Linked DNA regions of Cupriavidus metallidurans CH34. The protein of the gene in region 3 interacts with the protein of the main gene of each other region in a pairwise test. Links are inferred from orthologs where the notes say so. Each region holds a gene or a part of one and is shown on either strand. Other genes may lie near its edges.

Region 1 (3,320 bases), 900 kb from region 3 along the record:
CCCAGGGAACCGTGTTGAAGTCGATATGCGGCTTCTGGCCAACGATACGTTCGGCCACGGCCACGCCTTCGTCTTCTGCCTTGTGGGCCAGCATCGGGCCACGCACCACGTCGCCGATTGCCCAGATGCCCGGCACCTTGGTCTGGCAGTGGTCGTCCACCTCGATGAAGCCACGCTGGTCCACGCCCAGGCCCACGGCGTCCAGGCCGAGGTTGTCGGTGTTCGGCACGCGGCCCACCGACACGATCAGGCGATCGACTTCCAGCGTCTGCGCCTTGCCGTCCTTGTCGGTGTAGTTGACCGTGACGTTGTCCTTGCCGGTCTTCACTTCGTCGACCTTGACGCTCAGGTGGAACTGCAGCCCCTGCTTGGTCAGCAGCTTCTGCGCTTCCTTGGCCACGCCTTCGTCGGCGGCGCCCAGGAATGCGGGCAGCGCTTCCAGCACGGTCACTTCGGCACCCAGACGGCGCCACACCGAGCCCAGCTCCAGGCCGATCACGCCGGCGCCGATCACGCCCAGCTTCTTCGGCACGGTACCGAACTTCAGCGCGCCTTCGTTATCGCTGATCAGGTTGTTGTCGACAGCGACGCCTGGCAGATGGCGAGCCTTCGAGCCCGTGGCGATGATGACCTGCTTGGCGGTCAGCGTCTCGCCATTCACTTCCACCTGGAAGCCTTCTGCAGCCTTGCCGGTGAACTTGCCGTAGCCCTTGAACAGGGTCACCTTGTTCTTGCGGAACAGGAACTCGATGCCCTTCGTCATCTTGCTGACGATGTCGTCCTTGCGCTTGAGCATCTTGGCCACGTCGACCTTGACGTCGCCCACGGTGATGCCATGGTCGGCCAGGTGATGCGAGGCGTTCTCGAACTCTTCCGAGGAAGCCAGCAGTGCCTTGGACGGAATGCAGCCCACGTTCAGGCAGGTACCGCCCAGGCGTGCTTCGCCCTTCGGATCGTCATAGGCGTTGCCTTCCAGGCAAGCCACGTTCAGGCCCAACTGGGCAGCGCGGATGGCGGCGATATAGCCGCCGGGGCCGGCGCCGATCACCAGCACGTCGAATTGTTTGCTCATGGGAAATTTCTCTCTGGTGTGTCATGCCCGCGCAAGGGCGGGCGTCCGGCGGCGAGGTAGCGGCCGGGTCCCCGCGCGCGAAGCGCGGGGACGACGACAAACGATAGACGGAGGTCTGGCCTGAATTACAGGTCCAGCAGCAGACGAGCCGGATCTTCCAGCGCTTCCTTCATGGCCACCAGACCCAGAACGGCTTCGCGGCCGTCGATGATACGGTGGTCGTAGGACATCGCCAGGTAGTTCATCGGACGGATCACGATCTGGCCGTCTTCCACCACGGCACGGTCCTTGGTGGCGTGCACGCCCAGGATGGCCGACTGCGGCGGGTTGATGATCGGGGTCGACAGCATCGAGCCGAACGTACCGCCGTTCGAGATCGAGAACGTACCGCCGGTCAGTTCTTCCAGCGACAGCTTGCCGTCACGCGCCTTGGTGCCGAACTCGGCGATCTTCTTCTCGATGTCGGCCAGGCTCATCTGGTCGGCGTTGCGCAGGATCGGCACCACCAGACCACGCGGCGAGCCCACGGCGATACCGATGTCGAAGTAGCCGTGGTAGACGATGTCGTTGCCGTCCACCGAGGCGTTGATGACCGGGTACTTCTTCAGCGCGTGCACGGCGGCCTTCACGAAGAACGACATGAAGCCCAGCTTCACACCATGTTCCTTCTCGAAGCGATCCTTGTACTTGGCGCGCAGATCCATCACCGGCTTCATGTTCACTTCGTTGAAGGTGGTGAGAATGGCGTTGGTCGATTGCGACTGGATCAGACGCTCGGCGATACGCGCGCGCAGGCGGCTCATCGGCACGCGCTCTTCCGGGCGATCGCCCAGCGCGGCGAAGTCAACCTGGGCCGACACTTGCGGCAGGGCCGGCTTGGCGGCGGCCGGAGCCGGAGCAGCCTTGGCGGCCGGAGCGGGAGCCGAGCCGGCGGCCAGCACGTCACCCTTGGTGATGCGGCCGTCCTTGCCGGTGCCAGCCACTTGCGAAGCCGACAGGCCACCTTCGGCCATCAGCTTGGCAGCCGACGGCATGGCGATGGCGCCAGCGCTGGCAGCGGCTGCGGGGGCAGCAGCTGCCGGGGCCGGTGCTGCTGCGGCGGGAGCCGGAGCGGCGGCGGCCGGTGCCACAGCGCCTGCGGTGGCTGCCGTGTCAATCTTGGCGATCACTTCATCGGCCACGACGGTATCGCCGTCGTTCTTGATGATCTGCGACAGAACGCCAGCCGACGGTGCCGGCACTTCCAGCACAACCTTGTCGGTTTCGATTTCGATCAGGATCTCGTCCTGAGCAACAGCTTCGCCCGGCTTCTTCTTCCAGTTCAGCATGGTCGCTTCGGCGACCGATTCCGACAATTGGGGAACCTTGACGTCAACAATAGCCATGGTTTGAAAATTCCTCGATGTATGCGTGTGTTTCGTTGCGGGTAGGCTGACCCGCGGCGCGCATCCTGGTGCGCGGCCGCGGGTGCCGACGAATTACTTGGTCAGAACAAAGCCCTTGAGCTTGGAGAACGCAGCGTCCAGCAGCGCCTTCTGTTGCTCGTTGTGCTTTGCGTAGTAGCCCACCGCCGGCGAAGCCGAGGCGGGACGACCGGCATAACCGAGCTTCTGGCCTTCCGTCATGTTTTCCATGATGTAGTGCTGCACGAAGAACCAGGCACCCTGGTTCTGCGGCTCGTCCTGGCACCACAGGATTTCGGTCGCGCCCGGATACTTCTTGAGTTCCGCGGCAACGGCCTTGTGCGGGAACGGATACAGCTGTTCCATGCGGATGATCGCCGTGTCGGTGGCACCACGCTCACGGCGGGTGTTGACCAGGTCGTAGTAGACCTTGCCCGAGCACATGATCACGCGCTTGACCTTGCTGGCGTTCAGTTCCTCGTGATCGGGGATCACGGTCTCGAAATGACCCTTGGCCAGATCGGACAGCGGCGACACGGCATCCTTGCTACGCAGCAGCGACTTCGGCGTCATGATCACCAACGGCTTGCGGAACAGACGGATCATCTGGCGACGCAGCAGGTGGAAGATCTGGGCCGGCGTGGTCGGCTGGACAACCTGGATGTTGTGATCGGCGCAGAGCTGCAGGAAACGCTCGATACGGGCCGAGCTGTGTTCCGGACCCTGGCCTTCGTAGCCGTGCGGCAGCATCATCGTCAAGCCCGATGCGCGACCCCACTTCACTTCACCCGACGAGATGAACTGGTCGATCACAACCTGAGCGCCGTTGACGAAGTCGCCGAACT
Region 2 (3,604 bases), 1.5 Mb from region 3 along the record:
TCTTCCTTCCACTCCCAGACCTTCTCGGTGAACTTGGCGCGGCCCAGGTCGTGGCGCGATACACCTTGCGCCTCGAGCTGGCGTTCCACGACGATCTGCGTGGCGATGCCGGCGTGGTCGGTGCCCGGCACCCACAGCGTGTTGGCGCCGCGCATACGTGCATGGCGGGTCAGGCCGTCCATGATTGTCTGGTTGAACGCATGGCCCATGTGCAGCGTGCCGGTCACATTGGGCGGCGGCAGCTGGATGGCGAAATCGGGGCGATTGGCGTCGAACGTGGGCTGGGCAATGCCGCGCCGCTCCCATTCTGGGCCCCATTTCGCCTCGATGGCGGCGGGTTCGAAGCTCTTGGCTAGGGACTGGTCTTCTGCGGTCATGCTGGGATGTCGAGGTGTGCGGGTCAGGGCTCTGGCCGGCAGGCGGATCGGCGCGCCGCGGCATTGGGCCGGGAAAACATCAAATTATAGGGGAGGCGGGGTCCCGGTGCGCATTTCGGCGCCGGAAGGTGGTCCGGGCGAGTGGATGCTGTCGTTGCTGCCAGGACGCGACGGGGGCCATCGGTATAATTGCGGCCTATCCTTCCGGCCCCGCTCCGATGTCCAGTCTGCTCGCCAATCTCAACGCTGAACAACTCGCCGCCGTCACATTACCTGACGAGCCGGCCCTGATCCTGGCCGGTGCGGGCAGTGGCAAGACCCGTGTGCTGACCACGCGGATCGCGTGGCTGATCCAGAACGGCCGTGTGTCCCCGGCCGGCATCCTGGCGGTGACCTTCACGAACAAGGCCGCCAAGGAGATGCAGACCCGGCTGTCGTCGATGTTGCCGATCAACACCCGGGGCATGTGGATCGGCACGTTCCATGGCCTCTGCAACCGGATGCTGCGTGCGCATTTCCGTGACGCCGGCTTGCCCCAGACATTTGCCATCCTGGACTCCCAGGACCAGCTTTCGGCGATCAAGCGGCTGCTCAAGGGGCTGAATGTCGACGACGAAAAGTACCCACCCAAGAATCTCCAGTACTTCATCAACAACGCCAAGGAGCAGGGCCTGCGCCCGGCCGACGTCGAAGCCAATGACGATTTCAATCGTCGCTTCGTCGACCTGTACGCGGCCTACGACGAGCAGTGCCAGCGCGAGGGCGTGGTCGACTTCGCCGAACTGTTGCTGCGCTGCTACGAACTGCTGCGTTACAACGACGCGATCCGCCAGCACTACCAGCACCGTTTCCGCCATGTGCTCGTCGACGAGTTCCAGGACACCAACGTGCTGCAGTACCAGTGGCTCAAGCTGCTTGCCGGCTACGGCTCGGGCAATGCCGCGGCAGTGTTCGCCGTGGGCGACGATGACCAGAGCATCTACGCGTTCCGTGGCGCCAACGTCGGCAATATGCGCGACTTCGAGCAGGAATTCCGCGTTCGCCACCTGATCAAGCTCGAGCAGAACTACCGCTCGCACGGGCATATTCTCGATTCGGCCAACCACCTGATCTCGCACAATGCGCGCCGACTGGGCAAGAACCTGCGCACCGACGCCGGGCACGGCGAGCCGGTGCGCGTGTTCCAGGCAGGTTCGGACGGCCAGGAAGCCTCGTGGATCGTCGAGGAAATCCGCGACCAGATCGCGCAGGGCATGTCGCGCTCGGAGATCGCGATCCTCTATCGCAGCAATGCGCAGTCGCGGGTCATCGAACACGCGCTGTTCTCGTCGGGTATCCCGTACCGGGTGTACGGCGGCCTGCGCTTCTTCGAGCGCGCCGAAGTGAAGCACGCGCTGGCCTACCTGCAGTTGATCGAGAACCCTCGCAATGACGCCGCATTCGGGCGGGTGGTCAATTTCCCCACGCGCGGCATCGGCGCGAAGTCGCTCGAAGTGCTGCAGGACGCAGCGCGGCAGTACAACTGTTCACTGGCCGAAGCCGTGGCCTACGTGCCTGGCAAGGCCGGCAGCTCGTTGGGCGCCTTTATCCGGCTGATCGAGCAGATGCGTGCCGAGACCAGCCGGATGACGCTGGCGCAAACGGTCGAGTACGTGACCAACACCAGCGGCCTGATGACGCATTACCAGACCGAGAAGGAAGGCCAGGACCGCATCGAGAACTTGCAGGAACTGGTGACGGCCGCGCAGGCATTCGTGGTCGAGGAAGGCTACGGGCTCGAGGCGCTGGGCCGCATGCTGCCGGCGAACCGCGATGCCATGCCGGCGCTGGCGCAGGGCGAACAGGACCAGCAGGTGCTGGACCCCGAACAGTTGCCGGTGGTGATGACGCCGCTGGTGGCGTTCCTGACCCATGCATCACTGGAGGCGGGGGACAACCAGGCGCAGGCCGGCCAGGATGCGGTGCAAATGATGACCGTGCACGCGGCCAAGGGGCTCGAGTTCAATGTGGTGTTTATCACCGGGCTCGAGGAAGGCCTGTTCCCGCACGAGAACAGCGCGATGGAAGCCGACGGTCTGGAGGAAGAACGCCGCCTGATGTATGTGGCCATCACGCGCGCGCGGGCACGGCTCTATCTGTCGTTCGCCCAAAGCCGCGTGCTGCACGGCCAGATGCGCTATCACGTGCGGTCGCGCTTCTTCGAGGAGCTTCCCGAGGCTTCGCTGAAGTGGATCACTCCGCAGGGCCAGGCCTATGGTGCCTATGGCTCAGGTAGCGGACGCCAGTCATCTGAGCGCGAAAGCGCTTGGGGCCGTGACTGGTTCAAGCGTGCCGAGGACGTGCCCTATACCGGCGTCAAGCCGACCGGCGGCATGGACACCGGCAAGAACTACGCCGAAGAGAAGCGCGCCGCGGCCACTGGATTCCGCGTGGGCCAGAGCGTGTTCCACAACAAGTTCGGGGAAGGCAAGATCAAGGCGCTGGAAGGCGAGGGCGCCGATGCGCGCGCGAACATCGACTTCAAGCGTCACGGCACCAAGTGGCTGGCGCTGTCGGTGGCGAAGCTGGACGCGATTGATTGAGGAGGGGATTTTCTCCCCACTTCCGCATATGGAAGCGGGGAGAAAAGAGGGTCAGGACTGCGCTACGCTATCGTTTGCCGTCTCACCCGGCGGCGCGATGTTGAAGCAGCCGCGGTACGTCGCGTAGAACGAGCAGTAGAGGATCGCCAGCATCAGCAGCGAGTACGGCGTGATCAGGAACGACAGTACGGTATCCGCGCCGATCGAGGCGAACACTGCCTCGAGGAACAGTGGCACCACCACCAGCAGCAGCGCGAACAGCAGGGCGTAGGTGAAGAACGCGCCACGGTTGCGCCAGCAGGCGGTCCAGCTGAAGAACAGCGCCTTGACGGGCGGCACGCCATGCCAGGCGGCAAGCATCGGCGCGAACCAGAACATCATTGCCACCGGCGTGTACAGCAGCGCGCCGATCAGCAGCGCGTAATACAGTTGCCGTACCGCTTCGCCGGAGGGCTCCTCGCCCTTGAGCACCATCGGCGCCAGTGCACTGATGTCGACCACGGCCGTGGCGATGAAGCTCAGCGCGAACACCAGCACCGCGTAGATACCACCCAGCACAAGCAGGTTGCGGGTGGCCTGTTTCCCGTTCGTGCGGAAGCCCGACAGCAATACCGTGGGCAACACGCGCTTGTTCTGGATGACGTC
Region 3 (3,515 bases):
AAGAAGGCGCTGACCGCCAAGGACGCCCAGGAACTGCTGGCCATCCAGGCATCGCTGGTGCAGCCGGTTGCCGAGAAGACCCTGGCCTACACGCGTCACCTGTACGAAATCGCTTCGGAAACCCAAAGCGAGTTCACCAAGGTTGCTGAAGCCCAACTGGCCGAAGGCACGAAGAACGTGCAAGCCCTGGTCGACAACCTGGCCAAGAACGCTCCGGCGGGTTCGGAGTCGACCGTAGCGATCGTGAAGTCGGCGATCTCGGCGGCCAACAACGCCTACGAGTCGGTGCAGAAGGCTACCAAGCAAGCCGTTGAAATGGCTGAGAGCAACTTCCAGGCCGCTGCCACCGCCGCGACCAAGGCTGCCCAGCAAGCCAGCGCCACGGCCCGCACCGCCACCAAGAAGTCGGCTGCTGCTGCCTAAGCATCTGTAATACCAACGCGCCGGCTCTGGCCGGTCCGTTGGCAAAACGCCCCGCCCACGCGGGGCGTTTTGCCAACGGAGGCGATCCCGATCGCCTCGTACCGGTGTCTCCTCGGTACCCGATTCCAAAAGGTATCGTTCAAGCCCGGCCTCTGACCACCAGAGGCCGGGCTTTTTTTCGTCGCGTTCTCCCCCCAGTGCTCGCAGGAGAGTCGAGACAAAAAAACCCGCCGAATCGGCGGGTTCTCTCACTACGGCGCCAGCAATCAGCGCTTGCGCGGCGGCGGCACGTCGGTGCACACACCTTCGTAGATTTCCGCAGCCATGCCAATCGACTCGCCCAAGGTCGGGTGCGGGTGAATCGTCTTGCCAATATCCACGGCATCCGCGCCCATCTCGATGGCCAGGCAGACTTCGCTGATCAGGTCGCCCGCGTGGGTGCCGACGATACCGCCACCGATGATGCGATGGGTTTCCTCGTCGAAAATCAGCTTGGTGAAGCCTTCGTCACGCCCATTGGCGATCGCGCGGCCCGAAGCGGCCCACGGGAACACACCCTTGCTGTACTTGATGCCTTCGGCCTTGCACTGGTCTTCGGTCTTGCCGGCCCATGCCACTTCCGGATCGGTGAACGCCACGGACGGGATCTGCTTCGCGTCGAAGTAGGCCTTCTCGCCATGCGCGGCTTCGGCGGCCACATGTGCCTCATGCACCGCCTTGTGTGCAAGCATCGGCTGGCCGACGATATCGCCGATCGCGTAGATGTGCGGCACATTGGTGCGCATCTGCTTGTCGACATCGATGAAGCCACGGTCGGTCACTGCTACACCGGCCTTCTCGGCACCGATCTTCTTGCCGTTCGGGGAACGGCCCACCGACACCAGCACGGCGTCGTAACGCTGCGGCTCGGCCGGCGCGGACTCGCCCTCGAACTTCACGTAGATGCCATCCGGCTTCGCTTCCACGCCGACAGTCTTGGTCTTCAGCATCACGTTATCGAAGCGATGCTTGTTCACCTTGTCCCAGACCTTGACCAGATCGCGGTCAGCGCCCTGCATCAGGCCGTCGAGCATTTCCACGACATCGAGTCGCGCGCCGAGCGTGCTGTAGACAGTGGCCATTTCCAGGCCGATGATGCCGCCGCCAATCACGAGCATCTTGTTCGGGATGTCGCGCAGTTCCAGCGCGCCCGTCGAATCGAAAATGCGCGGATCCTCAGGGACGAACGGCAGCTTCACGGCCTGGCTGCCAGCCGCGATGATCGCCTTTTCGAAGCGGATCACGGTCTTCTTGCCATTGGTGGCCTTGCTGTCGCCTTCCGTTTCCTGCACTTCCAGATGATGCGGATCCAGGAACGTGCCGATGCCGCGCACCACCTGCACCTTGCGGGCCTTCGCCATTCCCGACAGACCGCCGGTCAGCTTGCCGACCACGCTTTCCTTGTAGTGCCGCAGGCCATCCAGATCGATCTTGGCTTCGCCGAACAGGATGCCGTGCGCGGCCAGTGCCTTGGCCTCGTCGATCACCGCCGCGTTGTGCAGCAGCGCCTTCGACGGGATGCAGCCCACGTTCAGGCAAACGCCGCCCAGGGTGCCATAGCGCTCGACCAGAACGGTGTTCATGCCGAGGTCCGCCGAGCGGAAAGCCGCCGAGTAACCCCCGGGGCCTGCGCCCAGCACCAGCATTTCGCACTGGATGTCGGCGCCACCGGCATGCGTGGCGGCCGCCGGAGCCGCTGCCGGCGCCGGAGCAGGCGCAGCCGCGGGCTTGGGCGCCGCCGCCGGCGCCGGGGCAGGAGCCGCCGCCGCGCCACCTTCGACGGTGCAGATCAGCGTGCCCTTCGCGACCTTGTCGCCCACCTTGACCTTGACGTCCACGACCTTGCCGGCGGCCGACGACGGCACTTCCATGCTGGCCTTGTCGGACTCCAGCACGATCAGCGACTGTTCTTCCTCGACCGTGTCGCCAGCCTTGACCAGCACCTCGATCACTTCCACCGCGTCGAAATCGCCGATATCCGGCACCTTGACTTCGATCACACTCATGTTCTTCCTCCTGGGATGCGCGCCCTGCCCGCCTTGGGATCAGGCCGCGCCGTCTTTGTTGGTTGCCACTTGCAGCCGTACCGTGTGCACGTCGATCGGTGCCGCCGAACTCTTGTCGAACTCGATACCCGCTTCCACGCCGATCCTCGCGATCGCTCCGGCATCCAGGTCCGTGCGGTCATACACCGCGTGCATGGCGCCGAGCGCGTAGTTGCGGCCCGAGCCAATGCCCCAGAAACGATCGAACGAAAACACCTCGCGGTACGAATAAACGCCGAAAATGCCGCCCGAATTGGCGATCAGGCAGACGATCTGCGATGACTCGTAGGGGTCGTCCTCGTCTTCCTTGGTGTTGATGAAATACTCGTTCTTGAGCTTTTCATGCACCTTGAGAAAGGTTCGGAACACATCGTCACGGGTATGCAGCCGGCATTCCTCGCCCATGCCCGTCAGCAAGCTGCGCATGACCGGGAAATGCGCGGTGGTGCCTGCCAGCCCGACGAAGCTGTCGCCAACGGGAATCACCTTCTGGTTCCGCTCATAAGCGCGCGACAGCCGCGTATCGCCGAATGTCACCAGCGCATCGGCACCGATCGCCACCTCGTCACCTTTCCTGACGACAACGCAGGTAGTCATGGCTCGCCCCTTGAATGCAATGCAGACGCGCCCGCCAGGTTCGCTGGCGGGCGTTGCCGATGCTTACAGCAGAATCCGGCGGAAATCCGCCAGCAGCGCCGCGAAGTACGTGTTGAAGCGTGCGGCCTCGGCACCGTCGATCACGCGGTGATCCCACGACAGCGACAGCGGCAGCGTCAGGCGCGGGGCGAACTGCTTGCCGTCCCACACCGGCTTCATATACGACTTGCACACGCCCATGATGGCCACTTCCGGCGCATTGATGATCGGCGTGAAGTACGTGCCACCGAGGCCGCCGAGCGACGAGATCGAGAAGCAGCCGCCTTGCATCTGGTCAGGCTTCAGCTTGCCGTCGCGCGCCAGCTTGGCCAGATCGCTCATTTCCTGGCTGATCTCGAGCACGCCCTTCTT

Evidence for each region. The genes of interacting proteins can lie anywhere in the genome.
Region 1: the proteins of lpdA (region 3) and odhB interact in binary tests that used the Escherichia coli proteins (3 or more experiments, as listed by UniProt). The link is inferred for Cupriavidus metallidurans CH34 from one-to-one orthologs.
Region 2: the proteins of lpdA (region 3) and RMET_RS13215 interact in binary tests that used the Escherichia coli proteins (3 or more experiments, as listed by UniProt). The link is inferred for Cupriavidus metallidurans CH34 from one-to-one orthologs.

Annotation. Positions count from the first base shown.
Region 1 is NC_007973.1:2,216,918-2,220,237, forward strand. Bases 328-3,111 are described here. They hold odhB (2-oxoglutarate dehydrogenase complex dihydrolipoyllysine-residue succinyltransferase), read right to left. Parts: upstream 2,458-3,111; coding sequence 1,198-2,457; downstream 328-1,197. Other genes in these bases: lpdA (dihydrolipoyl dehydrogenase), read right to left, coding at 328-1,072; RMET_RS10255 (2-oxoglutarate dehydrogenase E1 component), read right to left, coding at 2,551-3,111. Outside these bases: more of lpdA, read right to left, coding at 1-327; more of RMET_RS10255, read right to left, coding at 3,112-3,320. UniProt on the Escherichia coli protein: E2 component of the 2-oxoglutarate dehydrogenase (OGDH) complex which catalyzes the second step in the conversion of 2-oxoglutarate to succinyl-CoA and CO(2).
Region 2 is NC_007973.1:2,861,425-2,865,028, reverse strand. What follows is about bases 210-3,277. They hold RMET_RS13215 (UvrD-helicase domain-containing protein), read left to right. Parts: upstream 210-595; coding sequence 596-2,959; downstream 2,960-3,277. Other genes in these bases: RMET_RS13210 (BPSS1780 family membrane protein), read right to left, coding at 3,011-3,277; RMET_RS13220 (valine--tRNA ligase), read right to left, coding at 210-377. Also shown: more of RMET_RS13220, read right to left, coding at 1-209; more of RMET_RS13210, read right to left, coding at 3,278-3,604. UniProt on the Escherichia coli protein: A helicase with DNA-dependent ATPase activity. Unwinds DNA duplexes with 3'-5' polarity. Translocates on single-stranded DNA with 3'-5' polarity. Initiates unwinding more efficiently from a nicked substrate than double-stranded DNA.
Region 3 is NC_007973.1:1,316,685-1,320,199, reverse strand. What follows is about bases 80-3,058. They hold lpdA (dihydrolipoyl dehydrogenase), read right to left. Parts: upstream 2,469-3,058; coding sequence 690-2,468; downstream 80-689. Other genes in these bases: RMET_RS06045 (Ntn hydrolase family protein), read right to left, coding at 2,508-3,058; phaP1 (TIGR01841 family phasin PhaP1), read left to right, coding at 80-423. Outside these bases: more of phaP1, read left to right, coding at 1-79; more of RMET_RS06045, read right to left, coding at 3,059-3,104; aceF (dihydrolipoyllysine-residue acetyltransferase), read right to left, coding at 3,168-3,515. UniProt on the Escherichia coli protein: Lipoamide dehydrogenase is a component of the glycine cleavage system as well as of the alpha-ketoacid dehydrogenase complexes.